2 linked regions of the Pelagibaculum spongiae genome follow. The protein of the gene in region 2 interacts with the protein of the main gene of each other region in a pairwise test. Links are inferred from orthologs where the notes say so. Each region holds a gene or a part of one and is shown on either strand. Other genes may lie near its edges. The genes, in order: ung and DC094_RS11190.

Region 1 (11,072 bases), on a different replicon or contig from region 2:
TCATGCAGTTTATCTTATATTTCCGCATGCGATGAAGTTACAAGGTAGTTTTATGTCGCTATTAGAAAAGCGTTGCGGTAATTCTACAGCAGATACTTGCCGTGCCAGAAAGCGCTTTTTTGCCGAATGTTATTTCTAGGTTAACCAGTTAAATGATCGCTTATTAAAGCAGTTTTCATTTTAATTGTCGTTACTAGCAAACCAATAGTACTATTTATTTTATTGATTTATTCGTTAGTTTTGACGAAACCCCAGAGATAACTGGGGTTTATGAATCCTATCATTAAATACAGACAAACGGTCTACTCAGAATGAGGTGAGAGAACAAAGCCCTGCTATATTTATTTACATGTTTCTGTTCGCAGAACTTAATGTTTTATTCTCCCCCCCATTCGAGGTTGGCCCGTCCGACCTCATTTTTTTGCCTGCAGTATTTAATTGATTTATGGCTTAATAATTAATAAATCACTGCTGATTTTTTCCAAGATTTTTTCTGCAGTATGGCCAATTAATACTCGCTCAATCGCAGAACGAGAGATCGCGCCCATAACTGTGATGTCATAGCTATTTTTCTTAGCAAAATCGACAATGCCTTTTTCTGGCACGGCTTCCAATAAATGTTGGTTGGCTGGGTCAATTGACGATTGCTTGATGGTCTCTGCAAAAGCGGCTTTGTGCAATTCGCGAATATGGCCTGGCGTATCAGGGAAGCGGATGACGCCAGCTTCAATATGCATTTCCAGTTTACTTGGATCAAAAGCATGCAACGCATGAACTTCACCGGATAACTTCTCAGCTAATGCAGTACCTTCGCCCAACAGTTTCTGTTCAAGCTTGATGCTTTCTGCCCGGGTATGCATTGGATCTATCGCAACCAATATCTTGGGTGATGCTTGCCATGGCTGATGTTTCACTAATAACAGCGGAACGCTGGCTTCACGAATCAGATCCCAATCGGTATGACTGAAAGGAAGATCTTGGCCATCATTAGGGTGACTGCAGCGAACAATTAGATCTGCACCTGATTCTTCGGCTTTATCAAGAATGCAATCTGCGGGACGTTGTTGCCAACGTACATCGCAGGTGGTTTCTATACCTTGCTGACGAATCGAGTCAGCCATGCGTTCTAACAATTTACAGTGACGGTTATGCAAGGTTTGAGTTGCGCGTTCTAGTGAAGGGGCATCAAACAGATAGCTGGTGGCTAGCAAGGGGTCGTAATCACTAATGAATAGTTCGAGTTTGGCTTGGTATTGCTTTGCCAGATGAACCGCTTTGTTTAGCGAAGGGTGCTGTTCTAATTCAGGGTCAATCACTACCAGAATCTTGCTATAGGTATTCATGTTTTACCTCCTAAGGATGAATCGCTTCAGCCTCTGTCAGGAAATTTCTTATTGTTGTTAATATGGATAATAACACCTATTGCCTAAGCGAAAACCGCTTTGGCAAAGATTCTGTTGCTAGGGTTATAAAATTAGTCAAACACCTGACTTTGAAAAACTTTGCAATACTATTGCTGGGCTGCATTGTCTGATGAATCAGTCGCTGACAATTTTCTGAAATTTTGCACGGTAAACCAGTAAATGTGCCAATAATATATATCCAAAGCAATCGGAAGTGCTGGTAAATAGTAAACCAACCTTGGCTCATATACTCAAGCGGCTTCCAGTTGAATCCTGCACCTTGAAGTGGTTTAGGTGTAAAAATCAGTGGTTGTGGTTGTGGTTGAGCGAGTTTGGTTGGTGCTCTTTGATCTTCCCGCAAAATAGACAATAAACGAGCTGTGTAACAAGAATGGTAAGCAGGAGTGATTGCATGAATATTTTGATTTCGGGTGGTACCGGTTTTATTGGTAAGGCGTTATGCCATCGGTTGACTACTCAAGGTCATCAGCTTTGGGTGTTGTCTCGCCAGCCAGAAAAAGTGACGCAGCTCTGCGGTTCATCCGTTATCGGTATCAATATTGATGCGCCGATTCCTGACAATATAAATTTTCAGGCAGTAGTTAATCTAGCGGGTGAAGGGATTGCCGATAAACGCTGGAGCTCATCTCGTAAGCAGCAGCTAATCGATAGCCGAATACAGACCACTCAAAAATTAGTCGATTGGGTAAAACAGGCGAGTTATAAACCAACGGTGTTTATTAGTGGCTCGGCAATTGGTTGGTATGGTGATCAAGGTAGTCAGCAATTGGATGAACAGTCCAAACCGCGAAATGAGTTTACCCACAGGCTCTGTCAGCAATGGGAAGATACCGCAAAGCCGTTAGAAGATTTAGGGGTTCGCTTGTGCTTATTAAGAACCGGATTGGTGATTGGTAAGGATGGTGGTTTTCTTAAGCGGATGTTACTGCCCTTTAAAATGGGTGCTGGCGGTCGGATGGGTGATGGTGCTCAGTGGATGTCGTGGATCCATATGGAAGATATGCTGGGGTTGATCCTTTTTTTAATTGATCATCCAACAATTAGCGGGCCAATAAATGCAACGGCACCAACATCTGTAATGAACAGTCAATTTACCCGTGTTTTGGCAAAAAAATTAAATCGCCCGGCAATTGCCCATTTACCTAGCTGGTTCTTAAAAGGCGCTTTTGGTGAAATGGCGACACTATTAATTAGCGGTCAAAGAGTTTTGCCGCAAAAGGCGCAGTCAGCTGGTTATCACTTTGTTTATGAAGAATTAGATAAAGCGCTACAAGATATTTTATAGATTGAAAAATAAAACGGCGACCAGAATTAACAGGTCGCCGCTTTATTTTGCTTCACAATCAGCAAAAAGCTGAAGTGAACATTCCAAGCAATTATTTACTTATCAATTGCTTGAATTGCGGTTAATGCGATGGTGAAAACAATATCTTCAACCATTGCGCCGCGGGATAAGTCGTTCACTGGCTTGTTCAAGCCCTGCAGCATTGGACCAACGCTCACTACGTGTGCGCTTCGCTGAACTGCTTTGTAAGTGGTGTTACCCGTATTCAAATCTGGGAATACGAATACGGTTGCGCGACCAGCAACGGGGCTGTTTGGTGCTTTGCCCTTGGCGACGCTGGCAATTGCAGCGGCGTCATATTGCAATGGCCCGTCAATTAACAAATCAGGGCGACGCTCACGGGCAATCCTGGTAGCTTCGCGAACTTTTTCAACATCAGAGCCACCACCAGATGAGCCAGTAGAGTAACTGATCATGGCGACCCGTGGCTCAATGCCAAAAATTTCCGCTGAATTGGCACTCTGAATTGCGATATCTGCCAGGGTTTCTGCATCTGGATCTGGGTTGACTGCACAGTCGCCATATACCAATACCTGTTCAGGTAGCAGCATAAAGAATACTGAAGAAACAGCCTTGCACTCTGGGGCAGTTTTAATCAGCTGCAATGCTGGGCGAATTGTGTCGGCGGTGGTGTGGATTGCGCCACTTACCAAGCCATCAACACCATTTTTAGCCAGCATCATAGTGCCAAGAACTACTTCATCATGCAGATATTCACGCGCACGATCAGGTGTCATGCCTTTGTGCTTACGCAGCTCAAATAGCGGCTCGACGTATTCTTCAAGCACGTCCAGAGGATTGATGATCTCAATTTCCGGGTCGAGCTTGATGTAATGACCTTTAGCGATTTGATGAATTTTTTCTGGATCACCTAACAGTACACAACGAGCAATGCCGCGCTTTTGAGCAATACAAGCTGCTTGCAATGTACGAGGATCTTCGCCTTCAGGTAGTACAATGCGCTTGTTGGCCGCACGCGCTTTTTCGATAAGCTGGTAGCGGAAAGCCGGCGGTGACAGACGAGCGTTATGGCTCATTTGGCAGCGCTGTCTCAGCCATTCACTATCGAAGTGGCTAGCCATGTGTTCCATTACCTGGTCCATGCGCTCGCGGTCATCTTTAGGAACTTCATTTTCCAGTTCTTCCAGACGATTGACTGTATCGTGCAATTCCAGATCAACTGCCATTACCGGTAAGCCGGTCGCCATGGCTTTCTGGCATAAGTCCAGAACCGTACCGGATGGACGCTGGCCGTCGGTCAACAGAATGCCTGCCAGAGGAATGCCATTAAAGGCAGCCAAACAAGCAGCCATAATGACATCTTCACGATCACCCGGTGTAACCAGTAACGTACCTGCGATCATTTCCTGACCTTGGTTGGCTACTTGGCGGGCGAAAATAACCGTGCGTTTGATGCGTCGATTGTTGATATCACCAGCATTAATGATTTCGGCATTAATTAATCGGGCAACATCCGCAGGGCGAGGTGCAACCAAGCTGCGGGTAAAAGGAATCACGCCAAGGCACTTCATGCCTTGATCGGAAGTTTCATCAGCCTTGTTTTGGAAGAACTGATTCACTTCATTGATATCGGCAAGATTGTGATCGGCTTTAAAGCCTTTAGGTAGTTTATTAACTGTCCAGCCAGCGATGGTATCGTTCTCAACGCTGCGATAAACGCGAGCTGCAATTTCCAATTGACGGAAATAGCTATCAACACCCTTATCTGCAAAAGAAGTCGATAGCAGCATTTCAGCATTTAGGCAGCTGGCGATTTCAGCATTCAGGCGTAAGCTGAAGCTGTAGCCAGGAACAGGCACTAGACCTTCGACAATTACGACGTCTGCGTTTTTGCTTACTTTGGCATGTAACTCAACAATGTGTTCCATTAATTGGTTACGTTTGCCTTGGCCCATCAGGGTTTCCATCCGTTCAGCGGAAATTGGCTCTGGTGGTTGCAGAGACATCATGCTGCGGACAAAATGACAAGAACGATCAGCTTCTTCAATCGGAACACCCGGCTGACCGACTGGTTTTAAAAAGGCAACGCGCAAACCCAGTCGGTCAAAGGCTCTGAGTAGCCCCAAGCTTACTGAAGTGAGCCCAGTACCTGCGCCAACAGGTGCCACAAAGAGGGTATAAGGCATAACTGCAACCTCAAAAAAGTTTAAAATGGTTAGTTTTGGTGCTCGGCATCACGGTGCAGATTACCTGCTAGGTAATACTGTCGATGGATATCAGAAGAGCGCTATTATCAACTTGAATGTTGTAGCTTAACCTTATCAGTTCAACGAGATTTTACCTTGTAGAAAACGTGTCCAAGGTCAATTTGCCAGTCTGGCGGAAGTCATTGCTGCCATTAGAAGTTTTTGAATTACATAATCTGTAAATTATGTCCCAAACGGGGAGTCAAAATGAAGAAAGGGAAAACAGCGTCAGCTACACCGGAAGAGTTAGATGCAGTTGAAACCGAGGTATTCGGTGCGGCAATAGTTGATGAAGATGGTAATGAAGTTCCAATTACAGACAAAATGATCAAAAAAGCCTGTAACGAACTTGATAAGCAGTGGACCTATCCAGAAAAATCAGAGCAAGAAGAAAAGCAACAAAAGGCATCTGATCAACATTCATCAGACGCCGAAAAATAATAATGAGAAAGGTTGCTAGCCGGTTTGCGGAAGTTGCCAATCAATAGGTGCTTTGCCTTGCTCGACTAGTAAGGCATTGCACTGACTAAAATGTCGATTACCTAAAAATCCACGATAAGCTGACAGTGGCGATGGGTGGGCAGACATTAACAGATGGTGCTTTTGCTCATCTAATAGCTGTGCCTTTTTCTGGGCATGGCTTCCCCACAGCATAAACACCAAACCGTGATGATGTTCTCCCAGCGTTTTAATTAGAAAATCAGTGACTACTTCCCAGCCAATTTTGGCATGGGAGTGGGCGTTGCCCGCTTCAACACTCAAAACCGTATTGAGCATTAAAATTCCTTGTTCTGCCCAACGGCTGAGGTGGCCATGTGCCGGCTGAGTAATGCCAAGATCCGCTGCTTGCTCTTTATAGATGTTCTTCAAAGACGGTGGGGTTTTTACCCCCGGTGCCACTGAAAAACATAGGCCATGTGCCTGATTTGGGCCGTGGTAAGGATCTTGGCCAAGAATAACCACCTTAATTTGGTCAAAAGGCGCAGCTTGCAATGCAAAAAAAGTAGCGGCCTGTGGTGGAAAAATAACTTTTCCAGCGGCCCGCTCTTGATCAAGGAAGCTTTTGATTTTGGCCATAGTCGGAGCAATTTCCTCAGACTTGAGTAATTGGCCCCATGTCGGCATTCTTGTCATCGTCTCTGTCTCACTATGGCAAATGGTCTTAAGCGCAGAGAATAATAGAGGCTGGATATTTCTGGTCAATCGATTTCATTTTGGGTATGAAGAATTTATGTCTCAAGCCGTCTCGCTTCGATCTCGACAACAGCTGCATATGGCTCGCATGCTGATGCAAATGATAGAACCTGCCCAAGCTAATTTGCAGCGCCAAGCTTTAGAAGAAGCAGTAGTGTTTCATTTATATGGGGGTTTGCAGCATTTCCTGCAGGAGTTAAATGAACTCTATGCTGCCGGTGCTTCGGCGCAGCAGTTATCTGCAGAGCATTTAGCCCAGGCATTAAAAGCCCAGGGAAGAGCTGCCCCGGCGGTGAATGAACTAATGGTCTTCTCTGCAGATGAGCACAGTTGGTATAGCTTGTTAAGCGTTAAATATCATCAGATTTCACAAGTAGATACCGCAACAGAGCAAATGATTGTTGCTACCAGTTCGCCTGCGCTGACCTCAGAACAACTAGCAGGATGTTTGCAGTCGGTTGATCTGTATATTCAACGCGCTAGGGAAGGATTAAGGGAGTATTGATGATTTATCAAATTGATGGAAAGCAGCCCCAGCTAGACCCACAAAGTTGGGTGGCTCCGGGCGCAAAATTGATTGGCGATGTGCAATTAAAGCCGCAAACTAGTATTTGGTTTAATGCAGTGTTACGTGCTGATAATGCACCCATTGTCATAGGCCAAGGCAGTAATGTTCAAGATGGCTGTGTGCTGCATACCGACCCGGGTTTTGCACTGACTTTAGCCAAGGGCGTAACGGTGGGTCATCAAGCAATGTTACATGGTTGTGATATCGGCGAGCATAGCTTGATAGGCATTCATGCCACAGTGCTCAATGGTGCAAAAATTGGTGCTCATTGTTTAGTTGGTGCCCATGCGTTGGTTACCGAAGGCCAGCAAATACCTGATGGTTCGTTGGTGCTCGGTGCGCCAGCAAAAGTAGTACGACCTTTAAGTGATCAGGAAAAAGCTCAGCTACAAAAATCATCAGAAAGCTACATTGAAAAATCAGCTAAATATAAAGATCAGTTAAATGAGCAGGAATATCCGTACTGATATTGCTGGCGTTATAAAAACAAAAAAAGTTGCGCACCGTTAGCTTTGAAAAGTTGAATGGTTAAGTGGCTGGAGTTTGCTTGTGGCAGTTATTTCTCGTAGTCATTTTAATGGGCTGGAATCGTTACGTGTTGGGCGATTTCAAAAAAAAATAAATACCAGCTGTATTGTTTACCGTTTGGGAGACCTGGTAGTAGATGCCGGGCCGCCTAATCAGTGGAAATACGTGCAGCGTTTTCTTAAAGAACGCGCTATTTCCCGGCTGTTAATTACCCATCATCACGAAGATCATTGTGGCAATGGCGCGAAGATTGGCAAGCACTTTAATTGTCCGGTGCATGCGCATCCAGCGGCGCATAAAGATTTGGAGCAAGGTTTTGCCGTTCAATGGTATCGGCGGATGGTCTGGGGTAAGCCAGAGCGATTTAAAGCAGAAGATTTTCAACCGCAGAATATGACCAGTCAGTCCGGTGATTTCAGCCTTCAGCCACTCCATTCTCCGGGGCATAGTCCGGACATGACTTGCTTTATTGAGCCCCAGCGAGGCTGGCTGTTTAGTGGTGATGTTTATGTAGCGTCCCGGCCGCGTTTTTTGACCGAAGATGAAAATCCAGGTCAGGAAATAGAAAGTCTGCGCAATTTATTAAAGCAGGATTTCCAAACGCTATTTTGCTCACATAAAGGAATGGTTGAAAATGGACCAGCTGCGATAAAAAGTAAATTGGAATATTTGCTTGAACTGCAAGGTGAGGCTCAAAGGCTATACCAAACCGGTTTGGCTTCTCGGGAAATCAGTCGACAGTTATTGGGCAAAGAAGAATTTCTTAGCCTGCTTTCTCGGGGGCACTTCAATAAGGTCAATATGATTCGAGCTTTGGTTCATGACTGTCCGGTAAGCCAATTGCACCACCGTTAACCTGACAAAATAGCGTTTTTCTGACCTTTGATCGGCTGTAGGCTGCACAATGATCAAACGCTTGCCCGTAGACAATGCATTTTGCTGCCAATGTCGTGATATTTTGTCGATATTATAAAGCTCGGGGTGCGTTTTGATATGCAGTTGTCTGATCTGCAAGTATTAGTAGTAGACGATTTTGCCGATTTTCGTCAGGCGATTCGCCGGATGTTGGAACAGTTAGGCGTCGCTTCTATCGATCAGGCTTCTGATGGTGAAAAAGCCATCTCCCTGCTGCAGAAGAAACGTTATGATTTAGTTCTATCTGACTACAATCTTGGTGACAATAAAGATGGCCAGCAAATTCTAGAGGAGGTGCGGCACAAGCAATTACTGCCGCACAACTCGATATACCTAATGGTAACTGCTGAAAATACTAGTGAAATGGTGATGGGTGCCTTGGAGTACCAACCTGACGGATATTTAACCAAGCCCTTTAGTAAAGACGCGCTTCATTTGCGGGTGACCCGGTCATTAAAGCGTAAGCAGGTTTTGTGTGCGATTGACCAAGCACTTGACCAGCAAAACTATTCTAAAGCGATTGCTTTATGTGATGAATTAATCGCCAGCAAACCAGCTTTAGCACCAATGGTGCATAAAACCAAAGGCCAGGTGCTTTATTTGTTAGGTGAATATCAAAAAGCTGCCGATTTATATCAGATGGTTTTGCAAGAAAAGCCTTTGCCTTGGGCAACCCTTGGTTTAGCGCGTAGTTTGTTTCAATTACAGCAATACGAAGAAGCTGAAAAAATCCTGCGCAAAACGATTGCTCAATATCCGCGAATGGTTGAAAGCTATGACTGGTTAGGCAAAATTCATATGGCATGTGAAAATTATGAAGATGCCCAAAAAGTTTTTCAAAGTGGCATCCAGATCTCTCCCAAAGCAATTTTGCGCCAGAGAATGCTAGCGGAAGCGGCTGAGCGAAATGAAGATTGGCAGGTAGCAGATCGAGCTTGGAAGCGTGCCGTTCAATTGGGGGTTCACTCAGTACATCGTTCCCCTGATGATTATTACCGCCGAGCTTGGGTGTTAGTGAGCCGCTCTCAGGTGGAAGGTGGCTTGAATATGGTTCGTGGTTTGGCTGATGTGCCAAAATTGTTCCGTGACCTAAGAAAAATTTATAGTGGTTTTCATGATATTCAAGCGCAAGCTTGGTTAGTTGAAGGTTTGGTTGAGCAAGAGTTAGGAAATACTGACTGTTCAGATTTTGTCCGTCGCGCAGAACAGCATTTGATTCATTATGAAGCTGAATTAAATCCTGATTTAAAAGCATCGATGGTTGAAGCATTTAGAGGGTTGGGCTTTGATGATCAAGCTGATGCACTGTTGAAAAAAACGCAGGTAGCTTGAGCGAAGTAGAATGATAACGAGCGCTTGTTTTTACCAAAAATGCGAAACTAATATATAGCCAAATAAGAGCGGAGGCACTCATTATGCAAGGTAATGGAAAGGGCCTGGACTGGTTGGGATTAATGACCGGTGCAGTGCACGATGCTAAAAATGGTTTGGCGCTACTGGTAGCTGAAACTGACGAATTGCTACAAAACTGCCGAGATGATCAAAAAACTTCATTAGAAGATTTACGGCTTCAGTCGCTAAAAATTAATCAAACGCTTACCCGGTTGATTGGCCTGTATCGATTAGAGCAAGGTGATTATTTACCGCAGCGTATCGAACAACCTGTTTTAGACATGATCGAAGAAGCGGTATTGCCAGTTCGTAATGATTTACTGCGTCGAGGCGTTACATTAGATATTGAATGTGACGATATGCTAGAAGCCAGCTTTGACCATGCGTTATTATCTAGCGTGGTATTTAATTTGTTAAATAATGCAATGCGCTACGCTTTTCGCCGTTTGTTTGTACGGGTTCATAGCGTACAAGGCGGAGTCGAAATTCTGGTAGAAGATGATGGGCCGGGTTTCGATGCTGATCAGTTGGATAGAGAGCTTGCTCAATCGGCAGGCAATTTATCAGCTTCAGGTAGTGGGCTGGGTTTGGCCTTTGCTGCTCAGGTAATGAAATTACATTCAAGCGAACATGCACAAGGTGAGTTGACTGTCGATAATCAATCCAGTTTGGGCGGTGCTCGCTGTCGAGTGTTTTTGCCTTGGTAAATATTTTTTGAAATGATTTTTTCTAAATTAATTTTTATAGAAGACAACTTAAAAAAGCAATAGATAACCAGTTTCGGTTATCTATTGCTTTCGAGAAAAAAATAAGTCACATCTTGTGGCCTATTGGAGTTTATGCGTAAATTATTAGATCGCTACATCCTTCGAGGGGGATGTATATGTCCAGGTATGACACCGTTTACAAGATATTGGTTTTGTACCTATTTATACGCCGGCTAGCTAATGCGTCATAATTTGAACTGCAATCTGACAGTTGCATCTGGCAGTTATCTAAATCGCTCATTAATGGTTTACAAATGCCGTACATTTTTTGATTCTTATGATAAAGACTTTCGCTCAAAAAATAATAATATAAAGTTAATAAAAACAACAATATAGAAATAGTTGCGAAGGCTAAGGTAATCATTTCAAGAGGATGGCTTTTGGTGTATCTAACAGCATATCTCAAACGAGAATATATTCCGGCAGCGATAGGCGACATTCTTACGTATTCTGCTTGTTCTTTTGCCCTGCTTCTAAATATGTTATGCAAACGACTTTCTTTTACATAGTTTAATGATTTGAAGAGTACTTTTACTTTTTTAGGATTGATGAAAATCGAACCATTTTCGGTGCTAGGTTGCACAATAAATAAAGGTCGTTGCTCGCAGACTGAGCAAGGTGTCTTTAGTTTTGATATTTTATCCATATTCTCGGATATATCTTTCGCTACACTTTCAGGTGTACGTATTAGAGGATTGCCAGCCCCATCTCTAAAGTCATATTTATTTTCCA
Region 2 (11,066 bases):
ACGCAACTTCAGAAAAACGACTCCACTCCCACCCATCAGGCAACCCAAACGGCTTTTCATCCTCCCCAATCGGCGGCAACGCTTTCTGCTTCTTAATCTTCTTCTCTTTGATCAATTGCTCCTTTTCAGCAGCAATTTTTTCCAGCAGTACAGACGCAGGTTGATCGTTCGGGTCTTGAGGTACCAGCTTGCCCATTACCGCCAGTTGCAGCACGGTTTGTTTGAGCTGGTCGATGCTGGATTCTGTGGTGAACAGAGTGGTGAAGTGTTCGGCAATGCGGTGCCAGTTCTGTTCCAGTTCGGCGGCATCGGTGCTGCTGGTGAGTGTGGCGAGCAGGTTTTCTACCAGTGATGTGTGGGCGGTGAGGCTGGTTTCGGTTTGCTGTTCCAGCTGGTCGCACAGGGACATGAGTTCGTTGACTTTGGTGACTATGCGGTGTTGTTCTGCGAGTGGAGGAAGAGCAACAATAAGGTTCCGCACTTGACCTTGAGAAACGTTTTTCATGGAGCTACTTGTGCCACCTGCAACCTGCGCATAATAGCTACGAGAAAACATGCTGTTATTTACTAAATTTATGTAATGACTTGATACTGTTTTTGAAAATTGGAATCGAATAATTTTGTCACTCATCATCAAGTACTTTGGAGCATTTTCTGGCACTACAACAGCCTTAGCCACAAGCTCTGCGGTATTCGCCCTTGAGATAAGAAAGTCACCACTTTTCACCTCGTATTTGGGGCGAGGTTCTAGCGCTTGAGGTAATTCTTTATTTTCTTTTGGCTTATATACTCCCCACGTAACCGCACTTACCTTCAAAACACCCCAGTTATTACCTTCCCTTGGGTGTAATTCACATTGAGGACTCCAACCTGCTTCAGCAGCAATGGTTAAATCGTTTAATCGACAAAACTTCCAGTTTTGCGGTAACTCAAATGGCTTGTCACTCTCAGAAATTGTTGATAATTCTTTTTGCTTTTTGATCTTTTTCTCTTTAACCAGCAGTTTCTTCTCAGCAGCAATCCGTTCCAACAAAACAGAAGCCGGTTCATCCTCAGAATCTTGAGGTACCAACTTACCTCGAACCGCCAGCTCCAGAATCAGAGCACGCAGTTTTTTGATGCCATACAGCTCAATCTTCTTGCTGGAACCTCGGCCAGTGGCGTTACGCTTCTGCACCGCCTGCGCCCAAGTAGCAATATTGTCAGTAATCAGTTGCTCTACAGCAGCCATTAGTTTGCACCTTTGGCAGAATCGTTAGTTAGTGCAGCACCCAGAATCCCCTTCAACTGATCCAGCAAACCGTGAATCTGTTCCTGTTGCTGGGCGTATTCTGCGAGCAATTCATCGGGGTCGTGACTGATGATTTCGCCAACGTGAGGGTTCTTGATATCGAGGTTGAAGTTGCGTTTGATGATCTCATCAATGCTGACTTTCCATGCCTGTTCGTTCTCAACCCGTGCGGCAAAACCGTCAGCTTCATCGCCCCACCATTGTTGTTCGGCTTTGAACTCTTCAAACTTCATCGGTTTGGTTTTGCTGTAGTTCTTTACGCCTTCCGGATACGGGTGCTCGTAGAACCAGGTCTCTTTAGTGGCTTTCTCTTTAGAACCATCGCCTTTGGTAAAGAATAAAATATTGGTTTTAATGCCAGTGTAGGGATTAAATACGCCGTTGGGCAGGCGCACGATGGTGTGCAGGTTGCACTCTTCGGTGAGTAGCTTTTTGATTTTGGTTTTTACGCCCTCGCCAAACAAGGTGCCATCGGGCAGTACTACCGCGGCAGAGCCACCATCGGCCAATACTTCGACAATTAATTGCAAGAATAAATCGGCGGTTTCCCTAGTGCGCATTTCCGCTGGGAAATTCTTTTCAATTCCGTCTTCTTCTGTGCCACCAAACGGCGGGTTGGTGACGATAATATCGATATGGTCATCCCAGCTAGACAAGGATTTACTCAAGGTATTACCGTGGCGAATATTCACCGGCACTTCAATACCATGCAACAGCATATTGGTGGTACATAACAAATGCGGCAATTGTTTTTTCTCAACACCGTAAATCTGTTTTTGCAGGGTTTTATGGTCTTCGGTGGTTTTTACCTGGCTTTTTAAATGGTCCATGGCGCAGGCCAGAAAACCGCCGGTGCCACAGGCCGGGTCAAGAATGGTTTCACCCAGTTGCGGGTTAATTCGGTCAATCATAAAGCGGGTGACGGCACGCGGAGTATAAAACTCACCGGCATTACCGGCACTTTGCAGATCTCTTAATATCTGCTCGTAAATATCACCGAATAAATGGCGTTCTTTGGAGTCGGTGAAATCAATATCATTTAATTTATTAATTACCTGACGCAGCAAGGTACCGTTTTTCATGTAATTAAATGCGTCAGAAAAAGCGGCTTTTACCACATGGCCACGCGGATTGGTGTCGATGGGCGCAATTAGGTTTTTTAATTCCGGAAATAACTTGTCATTAATAAACTGCAATAAATCATCGCCGGTAATGCCTTGGCTGTCTGCCGCCCAGTTGCGCCATAGGTATTGTTCAGGAATTGGCATTCGATAATGATTATCTTGCTCAAATTCCAGCTCTTGTTCTTGGGCGTCAAACACTTTAAGAAATAACAGCCATGACATTTGACCTAAGCGCTGCGCATCACCGTCAACACCGGCATCTTTACGCATAATATCTTGAATGGATTTAATGGTTGCACTGATCGACATGATGTTCTCTTGGTAAATATTTAAAAATGGGTGATTATTTCGTAGGTTAGATAAGCGCAGCGCCATCTGACATTTTTTCATTGCCAGAGAACCTAAGGGCTTTGGAACATATAAAACACCCTGAAAACCCCGGGTGCGCCTGAAGCTTACCCAGGCTACGAAAACCAGACTGAATCAATATAACGCCATCCGATCTATTTGAATTGTCAGAAGGCGGAGTGCTTTTCTAATCTACTTTTCAGCTCATACTAACCGATACGATAGATTTCAGCTTCTAGCTCGGTGAGGGCTTGCTCATAATCGGCCGGTTTGCCAAAACCTTTTTTAACGATTTCAATCGGTCGACCAATCTCGCTAAAAGGCTCTAGCTTGAGAATGTTTTTATTCTCAATTTCTTGCACTCCGACATCGGCATATTTCTCTAACAAATTACTCAGTACCATTTGAGCGGTTTCTGAATAACGTGTGAAATAATTGCGCTTTTTCACATTATCCGCCCGCTCGCGGCGGGTTAGCGGCGGCTGATCATACACTACATGGCAGATCAAATCGAAAGGATCTAGCGCCTTGCCAACTTCTTGTTCAAGCGCATCCCACAGCACTCCGGCAGTTTCTAACTCATCTATAATGGCTTGCTTACGTTCGCTATCATTCCATTTTTTGGTGAATTCATCTAACGAAGCAAACTGTTTTTTCAGTGCCTTTTTGGTGTAATCCTTAAAGGACTCGGTGACCAGTTTGCCATCGGTGTCATAGTACTGCACTCGCTCAGCCATTACTTTTACCGTCACGCCGTTAACATGGAATTTAGTGATTTTTACTTCTTGATCGTCTGTCGGCTCAAAATCTGTCCATGGCTGATCATTTGAATTGTTAAAACCACCATCAGCTTCAGGCGGAATTTCATGAATCAATTCCGAACCATCTATCTCAGTTGGCGTGTAATCGTCACCTTCAATATTAACGTCTGGGTCTTCAACTTCCGCTGGCGTGGTATTGATAATTTTTACCGGTTCACCATCAAAGCGTTCATCGGCAAACAGTTCTGTGGCTTTTTTGAAATCGAGAATGGTGAACCAAAGCTTGTTGTACTTATCATCAATTCGAGTGCCACGACCAATGATTTGTTTGAACTTGGTCATTGACTGAATGTTCTGGTCTAACACCACTAGCTTACAGGTTTTTGCATCAATACCGGTGGTCATTAATTCCGATGTAGTAGTAATTACCGGATAGGCTTTTTTCGGATTGGTGAAATTTTCTAACTGCGCTTTACCCAGTTCATCATCACCGGTAATTTTCATTACATATTTTTCATTTTTCTGATATTGCTCAGGGTTTAAATTAATTAAAGCCCGGCGCATTCTATCGGCGTGGTCAATGTCGTTGCAGAAAACGATGGTTTTCGCCATCGGGTCAGTACGTTTTAAATAGTTGGTAATGGTTTGCGCAACTAAATGGGTGCGCTCATCAATTACCATGCTGCGGTCGAAATCTTTTTGATTATAAATTCGGTCGTCAATAATTTCGTTATTTTTATCCACCTGACCTTTAGTGGGTCGCCAGCCTTGCAGGTCAATATCGATATCCACCCGCACCACTTTGTAAGGCGCGAGGAAACCGTCTTCAATACCTTCTTTCAGTGAGTAGGTATAAACCGGATCACCGAAGTAATCGATATTAGACACTTCATTGGTTTCTTTCGGTGTGGCGGTTAAACCGATTTGAGTCGCACTAGAAAAGTAATCGAGAATTTCCCGCCAAGCACTGTCTTCTGCGGCACTGCCACGGTGGCACTCGTCGATAACAATCAAATCAAAAAAATCTGGCGAAACCTGTTTGTAGGCTTTTTGATGTTCTTCTGGCCCGGTCAGCGCTTGATATAACCCAAGGTGAATTTCAAATGCCGGGTCAACTGTTCTATTTTTTGACCAGGTCATCGCGGTGCCAAAAGGTTGAAAGTCACCCTTTTTGGTTTGTTCGATTAGTGCGGTTCGGTCGGCTAAAAACAAAATCCGTCTTTTATTTTTAGCTTTCCATAATCGCCAAATAATTTGAAATGCGGTGTAGGTTTTACCGGTGCCGGTCGCCATGACTAATAGCGCTCGATCTTGCCCCGATGAAACCGCTTCTATGGTTTTATTGATGGCTTGCAGCTGGTAATAACGCGGGGTTTTTCCGCTATCATCGTCGTAATAATCTTGGGTGATAATTGGCAGTTGCTGTTCGGTATAGCCCTTCCAAATACAAAACTTTTGCCACAGTTGCTCAGGCGTTGGAAAGTCTTCCAATGCAATTTGGGTTTCTAGCGTTGCGTTACAAAGGCCAGTTTTGTCGTGAAAGATAAAACCATCGCCATTGGTTGCAAACACAAACGGCACATCAAGCAGCCGGGCATAATCTAACCCTTGCTGCATGCCTTTGCCCATTTCATGTTTGTTGGCTTTGGCTTCTATTACCGCTAGCGGCATGCTGGGTTTATGGTAGAGCACGATATCTGCAGACTTCACTTTCAACCGCGATGCGACTGTACCTCGCACCACCACCTTGCCATCACGCAGTTTTACTTCTTGGCGAATCTGGGTTAGATCGTCCCAGCCGACATCTTTGATCGCAGGCAGCACAAACTTGCTGATGATATCGGTTTCAGAAAGCTTCGATTTATCAATACCGTGGTGACTCATAGACTCGCTGCCCTGCGCAATCGCCAAAACTGACGCCTCTAAATTAGCGGTCATTGTGGCACGAGTTTACGGGTTAAGCGACTGGACTAAAGTAGAAATCAGGCGAAGGTTGATATGAGTAGTACGCGGCAATAGTCAACCGACAAAGGCTGCGTGAAACTGATCATCACGCAGCTTTGTGGTGGCTTAAACCGGCCATTTTGACAGCATCTGGCAATGCATTATCAGCGGGTGCCGACCAAGCCATTGTCACGAACTTTCATGCCATCTAGCAGTAACACTAAAAACGCTTCATTGGTCATCCCAGCAGCGTGTAATTCCGGATACTCATCAATTCGAACTTTGCCACGAATTTCCATATAAGGAAATCGAGTTGAACCTGCCTCAGGGCTACTGGCCACCCATTTAAATTGCAACTCTTTTTCGCTGTAGCGACCCGGGCTTATCAGCAAACGACCGCTGCGACCTGCTACTGAAAAGCGCTCACTGGCAAAATAGCGAATAATACCCGTTTCATGATCCATTGTTTGCTGCAGATACTCTCGCCTATCAGCAGAGTAAGCTTCAAATACAAAACGAAAACTGGTTCGCTTTCCATTGGAATGCATCACGCTTAAATACTCATCTGGCAAAGCATTTGCAGTATTCATTAATATATCGTTATTAATACAAACACCGAGCTGATTATGTGGCCAAGCCTGGTGTTTGAAAAGCAGTGCCCTATCAGAAAAAGTTTTTACAATTTCGGCATATTTGTTTTTATATTGACGATCATGGCTTTCATATTCTTCGGTTGGTGCGGAAACTTCAATAGCATATTTATGATCTGAAAATTTTCTTAGACCATAGGCATCCAATATATAACCCTCATATGGCCCACCTTGATCAAAAAAATCATAACTGGTTATCAGGTCCAGTCCGCTTTTATAATCCTCATAATACGTTAAAGCTTCTCCAATTCGCTCTGAACTCTTGAGCTCCGTATTTTCTATCCATAATTGCGCGGCGTTATCATAGCTGTAAAGTCCACTTTTTCCCGACCGATTCCTACCATCCCGAATATCAAAAGTCAGACTACCGTCTTTATACAATGAATTGTAGTATTCTAAATCTATAGGCAATTCAATTTGATAACGACCTACACAGACTTCTTTAAATAAATGAGAAAATGGCATATCCACAGTCCTTTTCGATACACAACCGGCCATCAAACTGGCAGCCAACAAAACAAGCATTATTTTTTTTATCATAATCCTTTACTCTCCTTGTCAAAGCGGTCGGCTTGTTGCCACAACAATTCTGAGACTTTGACCATGACATCATCGCTATCAAAAAACAGCTGATGTTCCTGATCTAATTTCATTGGAAATTTATGACTATTTAGTAAATTAGGGTGCGTGCCTGCGCCACTATGAACCGTTGCATCACCCGGGGCACTGGCTGGCTTAATTTGAAAGATATGGCTATTTAGCGGGCCAACCGCTCTCATAATTTGTAGCCGTTTACCCTCATCGAATATCGCCGAGCGGTCTGCATTTTTTAATCGCTGTTGATAATCTTTAATAGACTGAGAATCTGCCAGAGAGATTTCACCTTCACCAAAGGAAAAGCCATAATTCTGATCCGCAACAATTTTCCATTCATAAGGCTTTCCTTTAGGGCTTTGCTGCGCAGACCAGACGCATTGATCATAGGAAGGCATATTCTCATTCACCCCATAGAGCAACCGAGTATTAAAATGATAATAATCTGAGAGATCTAAATGAAATTTCTCTGTAGAATCTATTCTTTTTCGATGATGCTTTACCAGATTTTTAATTGACACTCTGCTTCTTGGAACAAGCAACTCAGGCTGAATCAAGCTATACCATTGCGATAAGTCTTTATAAAAATCATAGATTTTCTCACCTGGAAAATCTTTGTTGATAGACAGTGTTTCCTGCCCCTCAACTTCTATTTTTAGCCAGTCAGAATTACCTTTGGCATCTCGATAATGCTGATTAGGCAGCAATTCCAGCCCACCTTGGCAAAAACCTAATATCGCTGTTACTTCAGCTGCATTCATCCCCAAAGCAACACCGGCTGGCATTCCATAACCACTGCGCGCATTAACATAAGTGGCCGGACTGCCATCGGTAGGCATGGCACCATGAATAACTGTATCAATATCAGCATTCTCCAGAACTGCTGCAGAACGGGCGACAAAGCCACCCATCGAGTGACTTATCACAATGATTTTTACATTGGCTGGCTCGACCTGATGTTCAACGGCCAGCTCTTGTCTGATTTCATCAATTCGTGTTTTTAGCCGCTGCCCAGATTTTCGATTACTTTGCATCCAGTTATAACCAACGGCATAGGTTGCAAAACTCCAATTATAAAACTGATAACCTAACTCTGAAGATATCCAGCTATCTAACCAGCTTAGAAACTTGCCATAACTGCCCCAAGATACTTCGCCCCAGCCTTGCTGCCTGCGCTGGACAATTCGAGAAGGCTTAACTGAAGTATGGATTTTAAAATACTCATCAGTTCCTTGGTCAACACTGAGCAATTCATCATCCCGAACCAATGAAGATGCATTCTTGTGCACCAGCATTTCTTTACGCCCTTTGGCATCTTTAAATGCTAGGCTCAAAATATTCCATAAGAACTCACCCTTACGGCTCTTTTGCCACTGAGCTTCCTGCTCTCGGGCTACAGCAGATACGTGATATTTTTGTTTGTCGGCGACTTCTAGATATTCTTTTGTTCTCTCGCCAATCGTTTTCGAGCTATTTGCACTCCGAGACTTACTTTTGTAGTCAACTAGATACTTCAAACGCAGCTTTCGGTTTTGATTTTGCTGCTCCAATTTTTCCAACAACCAGCCAGTTGGATGATCACCCATCCCAACGGCGGGATCCCAGACAACCTCACTTTCTTGGCGATTAAACAACCTGCTGCCCATAATTCCGGGGACAAAAACAATCCCGACCACACTTTTTCGCTTACAACTGCATGGCACACCATAATGAGAATGCATATGCATCATCCTTGATACAGATATTTTCAGGAACAATTACTTTAGAGCTACCAGCAAAAAAAGTCGTTAGGAAATTGCCTACACATTTTGTGCGACATTAACCCTATATTTCTGAAAGATCGGCTCTTCTTTATTTTTCTGTGTGTTGAAGTGACGATTTTGAATATAGAGATATGATTTTTTAAAACAAAAAAAACCGCAGCCAATTTCTCAGGTGCGGTTTTATTTACAGGGACATATGTATGTCACAAGGAGGCAGGATGCCGGTGTGACTACATTAATCATCAGCCATCAATTACTGAATTAATACTCAGCGTTATGATAAACCCGCTGTACATCGTCACAGTCGTTTAACATATCGAGGAATTTATCCATCACTTCAATATCTTCACCCGAAATAGGTGCGGTGGTTTGAGGGATAAATTGGATTTCTTCAATATCGAAATCAATTTCACCAATCACGTCAATTAATGCTTGCTTGGCTTTGAAAAATTCTGTGTGCGGTACAAATGCGGTGATTTTACCATCTTCACATTCAACGTCGGTAACATCGACATCTTGTTCCATTAAAGCTTCCAGCGCTTGGTCTTCATCTTCGCCGCTGTAGCTCAAAATAGCGCTGTGATCGAACAGGTGGCTGACGCAACCTTGGGTGCCGATCTTGCAGTTATTTTTAGTGAAGCATAAACGCACATCACCAAAAGTACGGTTAGTGTTGTCGGTCAGGCACTCAACAATCACCATGCTACCGCCAGGTCCGTAACCTTCATAACGTGCTGGCTGGAAATCTTCGCCCTTGCCGCCTTCCGCTTTTTTGATTGCTTTGTCGATAACGTGCGTTGGCACTTGGTCTTTCTTGGCACGTTCAATCAGGCTTCGCAATGCCAGGTTGCCATTAGGATCCAAACCACCAGATTTAGCGCAGACGTATATTTCACGTCCATATCGGCTGTAAACCTTTGCCTTGGCGTCAGACGTTTTGGCCATTGATTCTTTGCGGTTTTGGTAGGCGCGACCCATTGCGATCTCTCATTAGAAAAACTATGGCGCCGATTCTACCGTCACCACCCGGTCAAATAAACCTCTTGTGCCATTGAAGCTGATCTCTGCCAGCAACTCTGTGGTCTACAGCTGCTGTCAGATGGCGCTTAACGCTTGCTTTAGCGATCTCTAGTGCAGCCGATCTCTTTCATTCGTAGTAAGAATTATTCAAAAACTGCGTTTTTGCGCTAGTCACTTCTACCTAGCCGCTGATTTAGGTCAAACCAATTCGGCAATTTTCAGAAATATAAAGCGACACCTGCTAGGGTGAAAGCAGGTTTTTGTCACAGGATTGCCAGAATGAAGATCAAGCGGATTTTGCTCCCTTTAACGCTGGATGCCAGTAGCGTCAGCATTGCTAAAGCTGCTGCAGAAATGGCCAGCACACATCAAGCTGAATTGATTCTGGTGTATGCCTGCGAGCCAGTCGGTTCTTTTGGCAATGCCATTATCGAAAATTATCTGCCTTTAGATGCCCGTAGTAATTTCAAGCAAAACCGCCAAAAACTGCTGCAAGACCTCCGGCAACAAATGAAGCAGTTTTATAGTGAGCACATGGCCAAAATTACTGGCGTAGCAGCGCCAGCTGAAGTGATTTGCGAGGAAGAACGCGCCACCACCTTAATTCTTAATTCTGCTAAGCAGCTATCCGCCGACATGATTATTATGGGCAGTCACGCTCGGTCGGGTTTAAGCGCCATGCTGATTGGCAACACCGCTCGGGAAATCACCCAGCTTTCTGAAATTCCCGTTTTGCTGGTGCCATTAAAAAACAGCTAAGCATTCTGATAGAATGCCGATTACCGCTACGCTCAATTTGCTTAGCGGTAATTCAAATTGTATTTCAAGCAGCCTCTTTCGATACCATCGGTTTTAATTCGATATTTCTATTTCTTTCAAAAAGCTGCTCGCCTGCCACCACACAGCACACTACCCACATCAATCAATTCGCTGGTTAAATGCATGCTCCACCTCACGATAAATTCTACGCCAGATAGCCAGAAAAAAAATCCAAAACATTCAGGCGCTATTTTCATATAGGATTTATAACCGTCAATGCGCCTCTACTATATCGCATTTTATTATTCTTTCTGTTATTGATTATTTTTAATGGCTTGCGGGCATTCAGCAACGAAATAAAACAACCGAAAAACGCAACTTGACGGTATGGTTTATCATTAAAAAGAACAAAAAAAACCGGACCAGCAATTCATTTGCTGGCCCGGTTAATTTATCTAAGCGTCAGATAAATTAGCTCTCTTTTACTTCAGCTGGCACTGGTTGCTGAGCCAATTTAGACTCACCTTTTTCCAGGAAATCAACTTCAAAATCTTTCAGGTATTTGCTAACCACCTTGGCCAGAATCAGCAGACCAATTAGGTTAGGCAGAACCATTAAACCGTTAAACATGTCGGCCAACTGCCATACTAGCTCCACTTTCAAAGTACAGCCCAGTACGATGAAGACCATAACGATCAAGCTGTAAACCTTAACTGCCTTGTCGCTGCGGAACAAAAAGCGAACGTTTGCTTCACCAAAGAAGTACCAACCCACGATGGTTGAGAAAGCGAAGAAGAACAGAGCGACTGCGA

The links.
Region 1: the proteins of DC094_RS11190 (region 2) and ung interact in binary tests that used the Escherichia coli proteins (3 or more experiments, as listed by UniProt). The link is inferred for Pelagibaculum spongiae from one-to-one orthologs.

Annotation. Positions count from the first base shown.
Region 1 is NZ_QDDL01000011.1:111,332-122,403, reverse strand. Bases 4,268-7,253 are described here. They hold ung (uracil-DNA glycosylase), read right to left. Parts: upstream 6,102-7,253; coding sequence 5,433-6,101; downstream 4,268-5,432. Other genes in these bases: DC094_RS19160 (gamma carbonic anhydrase family protein), read left to right, coding at 6,675-7,205; DC094_RS19165 (DUF6586 family protein), read left to right, coding at 6,046-6,675; DC094_RS19175 (PA1571 family protein), read left to right, coding at 5,184-5,417; pta (phosphate acetyltransferase), read right to left, coding at 4,268-4,916. Outside these bases: DC094_RS19200 (hypothetical protein), read left to right, coding at 1-139; DC094_RS19195 (universal stress protein), read right to left, coding at 444-1,343; DC094_RS19185 (TIGR01777 family oxidoreductase), read left to right, coding at 1,816-2,709; more of pta, read right to left, coding at 2,805-4,267; DC094_RS19155 (MBL fold metallo-hydrolase), read left to right, coding at 7,288-8,121; DC094_RS19150 (response regulator), read left to right, coding at 8,260-9,513; DC094_RS19145 (sensor histidine kinase), read left to right, coding at 9,597-10,280; DC094_RS19140 (hypothetical protein), read right to left, coding at 10,477-11,072. UniProt on the Escherichia coli protein: Excises uracil residues from the DNA which can arise as a result of misincorporation of dUMP residues by DNA polymerase or due to deamination of cytosine.
Region 2 is NZ_QDDL01000004.1:87,194-98,259, reverse strand. The notes cover bases 519-3,498. They hold DC094_RS11190 (N-6 DNA methylase), read right to left. Parts: upstream 2,806-3,498; coding sequence 1,231-2,805; downstream 519-1,230. Other genes in these bases: hsdR (EcoAI/FtnUII family type I restriction enzme subunit R), read right to left, coding at 2,973-3,498; DC094_RS11195 (restriction endonuclease subunit S), read right to left, coding at 519-1,072. Outside these bases: more of DC094_RS11195, read right to left, coding at 1-518; more of hsdR, read right to left, coding at 3,499-5,408; DC094_RS11180 (hypothetical protein), read right to left, coding at 5,633-6,658; DC094_RS11175 (esterase/lipase family protein), read right to left, coding at 6,655-8,433; DC094_RS11170 (YebC/PmpR family DNA-binding transcriptional regulator), read right to left, coding at 8,737-9,453; DC094_RS11165 (universal stress protein), read left to right, coding at 9,775-10,254; DC094_RS11160 (alanine/glycine:cation symporter family protein), read right to left, coding at 10,726-11,066. UniProt on the Escherichia coli protein: The subtype gamma methyltransferase (M) subunit of a type I restriction enzyme. The M and S subunits together form a methyltransferase (MTase) that methylates A-2 on the top and A-3 on the bottom strand of the sequence 5'-AACN(6)GTGC-3'.